3 regions of the Gorillibacterium sp. sgz306347 genome follow, and region 3 is predicted to be linked to each of the others. Evidence: riboswitches for the same ligand, from Rfam matches in the RefSeq annotation. Region 3 holds a riboswitch; each other region holds the start of a gene.

What was found. A riboswitch is a leader RNA that binds a small molecule or an ion and turns the genes downstream of it on or off. The one in region 3 is predicted to bind cobalamin.
Region 1: it holds a riboswitch for cobalamin, as region 3 does, so the genes downstream of both, AC6I6H_RS16960 (S-layer homology domain-containing protein) here and AC6I6H_RS13315 (anaerobic ribonucleoside triphosphate reductase) in region 3, are expected to answer to the same signal.
Region 2: it holds a riboswitch for cobalamin, as region 3 does, so the genes downstream of both, nrdI (class Ib ribonucleoside-diphosphate reductase assembly flavoprotein NrdI) here and AC6I6H_RS13315 (anaerobic ribonucleoside triphosphate reductase) in region 3, are expected to answer to the same signal.

What each region holds. Positions count from the first base shown of each region.
Region 1 covers NZ_JCAPET010000035.1:10,924-13,186, reverse strand. Annotated here, with positions in the region: gene AC6I6H_RS16960 (S-layer homology domain-containing protein) at 1-884, opposite strand, end outside; cobalamin riboswitch at 1,049-1,250, opposite strand; gene AC6I6H_RS16955 (MFS transporter) at 1,413-2,263, shown strand, end outside.
Region 2 covers NZ_JCAPET010000045.1:23,318-25,580, forward strand. Annotated here, with positions in the region: gene cls (cardiolipin synthase) at 1-574, opposite strand, end outside; cobalamin riboswitch at 741-943, shown strand; gene nrdI (class Ib ribonucleoside-diphosphate reductase assembly flavoprotein NrdI) at 1,101-1,469, shown strand; gene nrdE (class 1b ribonucleoside-diphosphate reductase subunit alpha) at 1,447-2,263, shown strand, end outside.
Region 3 covers NZ_JCAPET010000022.1:64,738-67,000, reverse strand. Annotated here, with positions in the region: gene AC6I6H_RS13315 (anaerobic ribonucleoside triphosphate reductase) at 1-1,185, opposite strand, end outside; cobalamin riboswitch at 1,319-1,519, opposite strand; gene AC6I6H_RS13310 (pyridoxamine 5'-phosphate oxidase family protein) at 1,691-2,110, opposite strand.

The DNA.
Region 1 (2,263 bases), on a different contig from region 3:
TTGGGGGCGCTGACGGTCGAAACCAGATAGGCCAGGCTGCGGTCCAGCTGCTCCTTGGCCTGTCCATTCGCCGCTGCGGTACTCACGGCAAAAGAAGCCGCCGAAGCGGCTCCTCCTGCTTGGAATGCGGCCGAAGACAAGGCCGTGTTCAGATCGGTCAATGCTTGATCTACGCTCGTCTGGCTGCTTTCCATGTTGGATAAAGCGCTGTAGGCTTGCTGGTATGCGGCGTAAATGTCCGGATCGGCCAAAAGCGCCGCCTTGTTCGGACTGCTGTTGATTTCCGCCACCTTGGCGGTCAAAGCGTCTTTGTCGGCGGGGTCGATAACGGGCGGGCCCCAGTCCGCGCCCAGGTCCACGCCGTAGCCATATACGGTAAACTGGGTGCGGAACACGTCGCCGTCCGCCGGGTAGTAGTCCGCCATGCCGAAATTCGGGAAGGCGTCGTCGACGGTGTACATCCACCCTGCCATGCTGGTGTAGTCGAATTCGCCGAGCCAGTCCGGATCGGCCTTCGTGCCGATCGTGTCTCCGCCGCCCGTCACCATCGTCTGTATGTAGGCGGGGATTGCGAGCGAAGCCGTGGAGCTGTCGCGAATCTTGGAGAGATAAAAGCCGCTTGTGACCGTGCCGTAGTTCTGATAATTCCCGGTGCCCAGGACGCGCGTCAGAACGGCAGCCCCGTTTTCACCGGCATAAAAAGGAACGTTCACCGGTTCTACGGCGTACCCTTGTCCAAGCGTAAACTTTTCAACGGTAACGGTGATGTAACCGGCCGGCGTCGTCCGCGCCGTCTCTGCAAAAGCTTTGCTGACGGGAGCGGGGAGTACAGTGAAGAGAAGTCCGAGAATCAAAAGTAAGGCTGTCCAGCGTTTTCGGTTCATGCTTGATCGATTCCTCCTTTGGAAATTGCGCATTGGGTTGAAGCAGTCGGTTCGCGGAAGCTAGACTTCCGGCAAATCGGGCGGACTGTCAAACGCGCGCGGAGGATCGTCCCTCGAGAAGCAAAATTTCCGCATGCCAAATACACCTCTCCTATCCTTCGTAGAATGGTGAAAAGAAACAGGCAGGTATTCTGGCTTAAGGATCGTCACCCGTTGCAGCCTTCCCGGTTGTCCAGTGGCATGTTTGCAAGGATTCCCCTCTTACAGCGGCGGGACCGCGCGGGATTTGCACCCGGCTTCCCTTTTAACCAATTCCGGTTCAGTTTAGAAAACTGAATAATTGGCACCCGTTTCCTATTGGTCCTATCATAACCAATTATTTTCCATTTGTCATGCTTTTTCTTAAAAGAGTTCCGGGAACGGGGTCGCGAAGAGAGAGCAAACGTCGAAAAAAGGCCGGTTTCGCATGGCCTGGGCGATATGGTACGATAGGAAAACCAGCCGGCAAGGCAAGGAGGAAAAAAGCGAATGGCACCCCCTTGGAAGAAAAACATCGTGCTGTTTCTGGCCAGTCAAACCATTTCTTTGTTTGGCTCGTCGCTCGTTCAGTATGCTATCCTTTGGCACATCACGCTGACCACCAAATCCGGCTCCATGATGACCGTGATGATTCTGTGCGGCTTTTTGCCGACGCTGCTGCTTTCCCCTTTCGCCGGGGTTTGGGCGGACCGCTTCAACCGCAAGGTTTTGATCATGACGGCGGACACCGCGATCGCGCTCTCCACGCTGGTGCTTGCGGTTTTGTTCCTGCTCGGGTATGACGCGCTCTGGCTGCTTTTTCTGATTTCCGCTATCCGGGCGCTTGGAACGGGCGTGCAAACGCCGGCGGTCGGAGCCTTTGTGCCGCAGCTCGTTCCGGAAGACAAACTGCCCCGCGTGAACGGCGCGAATGGCAGCATTCAGGCGATGGTGACCCTGCTCGCCCCGATGGCAAGCGGGGCGCTGATGAACGCGGTGCCGATGGCGGTTATTCTGCTTATCGACGTGGCGACCGCCGCCGTGGGCGTGCTGACGCTGCTTTTGTTCCTCCGCGTTCCGGCCCACGCCAAGGCCGGGCAGCCGCAGGAGGCCGGCTATTTCGCCGACTTCCGCCTCGGCCTGCGGTACATTGCCTCCCACGCCTACATCAAGGCATTTTTCGTGTTCAGCGGGATCTTCTTTGTAATGGCGGCCCCGGTCTCCTTTTTGACGCCGCTTCAGGTTGCCCGGACCTTCGGAGAAGAGGTGTGGCGGCTGACCGCGATTGAAATCGCCTTTTCGATCGGCATGATGGGCGGCGGGCTGCTTTTTACGGTCTGGACGGGGTTCCGCAACAAAAT
Region 2 (2,263 bases), on a different contig from region 3:
AGAACCGCCGGGGCAGCCAGGAGCTGCCGATGTCGTCGTACAGAAAGCGCACCTCCACCCCTTCCGCCGCTTTGGCCGCCAGGGCGTTGATGACCGTCTGTCCGATCTCGTCGTTGCGCACGATGTAGTACATCAGGTGAATGTGATGCTTGGCCTGTGCAATATCCCGCAGAAGCGCCGCGAATTTTTCGTTGCCCTCCGTATATACGCTGACCTCGTTGTCCTGCGTGTAAAAAGCATAGCTGCTGGTCAGGTTCATGTAGATCATGTCCAGGTAATCGGCGGCGATCGGATCGTTGAACTTGATGCGGCTTTCGCGGAAAATGCGCCGCTGCCCTTCTATCAGTCGCTCCAGCCCGTTCTGGGTGGCCTCCTGGATTTTGTATATTTTGCGACGGCTCATGGTTTGGCCGAGGATCAGATACAGCACAAACCCGACGCCGGGCAAAAACAGCAGCACCATCACCCAGGCCCAGGTCGTTTCCGGCTTCTTGCGTTCCCAAAACACAACAAACGCAGCCAGAATCAAGTTTGCAATGGAGACAACCGAGTAAATGTCGTTGAATTTCAGCATGCCTGCACCCCGGGGATCAAGTTTACGAACGGCGAGCCAAACGGCGGCCGCGGAAGATCATACACGGTTCTGCACCCATGGTAGCATATTCCCCTTTCGACTTCACAGACTTGACAAAAAAAGATTTGACAAGCACTATATATCGAGTTATTTTAATCATTATCACAAGATATTGATTCAAACGGGTGCCTTTCTCTTATAGATAGAGTAGAGGCTTAATAGGGAAGTCCGGTCAAAGCCGGCGCGGTCCCGCCACTGTGAAGGCCGAGCAGCCGTTCGAGACGCCACTGGATTCGTCCGATGAATCCGGGAAGGCGAACGCTGCGCAGAAGCCTGAGCCAGGAGACCTGCCCGTTTGCAAACACCTTGCACGCCCACGGAGAATGGGCCGGTGTCGCGATCCGCTATCGTTCTGCGTTTGGCCGCAGACCACATAGGGGCGCACCCGTGCCGACCGTCCGGGTGCCCCCTTTTTCATTGCGCACACGGGTTGAAGCGCAAGGTACATACACAAAGAGGTGATCGCATGCTCGTCGTTTACGATTCCAAAACCGGCAACGTCCGCCGCTTCGCCGGAAAGCTCGGGCTCCCTTCCGTTCAGATTGGAGACGACACGCAGGTATCCGAGCCGTTCGCGCTGGTAACCTATACAACCGGGTTCGGCCAGATTCCGCCCCGCACCCGGGTGTTTCTGGAGAAAAACGGAGGGCTCTTGCGCGGCGTTGCAGCGAGCGGAAACCGCAACTGGGGGCACGGGTTCGCGAAAAGCGCGGATACCATTTCGACGGAGTACGGCGTGCCGGTACTGCATAAATTCGAGCTGGCGGGAACCGCCGGCGACATCAAACGATTTCGGGAGGAGCTGGAGAAGCTTGCGGTACATTCAGTTAAATAACCAGTTGATGCAAAAGGGACCGGACGGACCGGACGGCTTCTATCGTCTGGAAAAGGATAAAGAAGCGGTTGAGGCGTTTCTGGAGGAGGTGCGCGAGCGCAGCCTTACGTTCGGCAGCTATCTGGAGCAGGTCGTCTACATGATTGAGCATGATTACTACGAGGACTTCCGCCGGCAGTACACGGGCGAAGAGATTGAGAGCGTCTTCCGCGCCGCCCATGAAGTGCCGTTCACCTATGCTTCCTATATGGCGGCATCCAAGTTTTACACCGACTACGCGATGAAGAGCAATGACAAATCGCTGTATCTGGAGCAGCTGCCCGACCGGGCGGCGGCGGTCGCTTTGCATCTCGGCCGAGGCGATGCCGAAACCGCGCGCACGCTTGCCGTTTCCTTCATGGAGCAGCGCGTGCAGCCGGCTACGCCCACGTTCCTGAACGCCGGCAAAAGCCGCCGCGGCGAAATGGTCTCCTGCTTCCTGCTCGAAATGGACGATTCGCTGAATTCGATCAACTACTGCCTGTCCACCTGCATGCAGCTTTCCAAGGTCGGCGGCGGGGTCGCGGTCAACCTGTCCAAGCTGCGCGGGCGCGGCGAGCCGATCAAAGGCGTCGAAGGCGCGGCCAAAGGCATCATGCCGGTGCTGAAGCTCATGGAGGACGCATTCTCCTATGCCGACCAGATGGGCCAGCGCAAAGGCTCGGGAGCGGCCTATTACAACATTTTCGGCTGGGACGTCATGGAGTTTCTGGACAGCAAAAAGATCAACGCCGACGAGAAAACCCGTCTGAAGA
Region 3 (2,263 bases):
GCGGAAAATCTGGATCGGGAAAATCGGAGTTTCCCCGTTGCCAAGCCCCGCTTCGGTGGCAAGCAGCAGGCTTTCCATCACCAGCTGGCCTTCCGGGCTCGTATCCGTTCCGTAATTGATCGAGCTGAACGGAATTTGCGCTCCCGCGCGGCTGTGCATCGTGTTCAGGTTGTGAATAAACGCCTCCATCGCCTGGTACGTGCTGCGCTTCGTTTCCGCTTCCGCGTTCTCCAGCGCGAACCGCTGCGCCCGCTCGCTGACCGCACGGTCGCCGGTCAGCCTGGCCAGCGCCTTCAGCTCCGCTTCGGCATGCGCTTTGTCGCGCGCAAGACGGGGCTGCATCTCTTTTTCGGCGAGCTCGGCGATCAGTGCCGTAACGGCGCCCGTCAGCTTCGCGTCCGCCCCGTGCAGCAGCTCCAGCGCTTTAATCAGATGAGTGCGATAATGGCGGATATATGTTTTGGCGACGCCGGGGGCCATTCCGTAATCGAAGGATGGGATGCTTTGGCCGCCGTGCTGATCGTTCTGATTGGATTGAATCGCGATGCAGGCGAGGGCCGCATAGCTTTGGATGTCATTCGGCTCCCGCAATTCCCCGTGACCGGTTCCGAATCCGCCTTTAAACAGCTTGCCGATATCAATCTGGCAGCAGGTTGTGGTCAACGTCAAAAAATCCAGATCGTGAATATGAATGTCGCCTTCTTTGTGCCTGGCGGCGTGCTCCGGCTTCAACACAAACAATTCGTAAAACTGCTTCGCTCCCTCGGAGCCGTATTTCAGCATGGTTCCCATTGCCGTGTTGCCGTCGATGTTTGCGTTCTCACGCTTCAGGTCGCTGGCTTCCGCCTCGCGGTAGGTCAAGTCCTCATATACCTTCATGAGCCGGTTGCTCATTTCCCGCGCCCGGGTGCGCTCCGCCCGGTAAAGAATATAGGCTTTGGAGGTTCCCATCAGACCGGCCTTCATCAGGACCCGTTCTACCGTATCCTGAATCTCCTCCACCGGAGGAACCGGATGCTCGGATTCCCGTTTGCCCAGCTCGGCGGCCACCTGCTCGGCCAGCCGGCAGGATTCTTCATAGCCGGCCTCGCCGGTGGCGGAGGAAGCCTTCCAAATGGCTTGTCCGATCTTTTCAACAGCGAATGGGGCTTCCCGGCCGTCTCGTTTGCGAATCTTTGTGATCATATCAGCGCATCCCTTCCAAATATATCGTTCGGTTCAGTAGAAGCGGCTGCAAAAAAAAGGGAGCGCAAAGAGAGAGCCGCTTTCCATACGAAAGCGTGCCGGTCTTTGAATGGCTCCCTGTCCTCGCAGGGTCCTTCTTCCAGGCGGCGGGGCAGGTCTCCTGGCTTTGGCCTCGTCATCCCCGGAACGCCTTCCCGGCGCGACGGCCAGTGGCAACTTTATCCGGAGACTCTTCCATTACAGTGGCGGGACCGCACCGGTTTTGCACCGGCTTCCCTATTAAGCGGGCCGGTATCAGTAAACCGGCTTTTGCACCCCTTGCCATACAATATGTAGTTGCAGAGACGACATTACATCAATATATAGTCCAAGTCAATGCTGTTCGCAAAATCTCCCCACTTCGATTTTTTGCCCGGCTCCGGCCGAAAAAGCGGAAAAAGCCGCCCGGAAGCGCTCCCGCGCCCCTTTGCGGCCTTATCGTAAATATGGCAAAGACGTGAACGCATCAAGGCGTCCAAACGGCGTTATGTTTGTCCTTTCCGGTGTATTCGATTCGGGTCGGCGTCAGCTTCAAAATGACATAATCGGGATCGTCCGGGCCGGTGAACCACTTTTCCAGCTCCTTATTCCAAACCTTTTGTCGCAGCGATTCGTCCTTCGTGACCTCCGCTGTCGCTTCGATTTCCAGCAAATCTTTGCTGCCTCCGGCTTCATAACCGGCCAGCAGGCAGGCGTGCGGGTTCTCGCGCAGCTCTTCCACCTTGTGGGTTTTCCGGTCGGTGGCCAAATAAATATCGAGGCCTTCGTGGAAAATAGCCATATAACGGACTTTGGGCTTGTTTCCCTGCTCAATCGTACCGAAAGAGCCGAATTTGTTCTCGGAAAGCGCCCGGCCGATCGCTTGCTCCAGTTCCTGTTTCTCCACTTCCGTTCACTCCTCGTCTGATGGGGTCCACATGGCTGTCCATGCACTACCATTAGTGTACCCTGCGGGTCCGGAAATGAACCTTTTGCCGGGCCGGACGCCATGTCTTGACAAGGAAGAAAGAGGAACCTAAACTTGTGCAGAGTCCCAAAA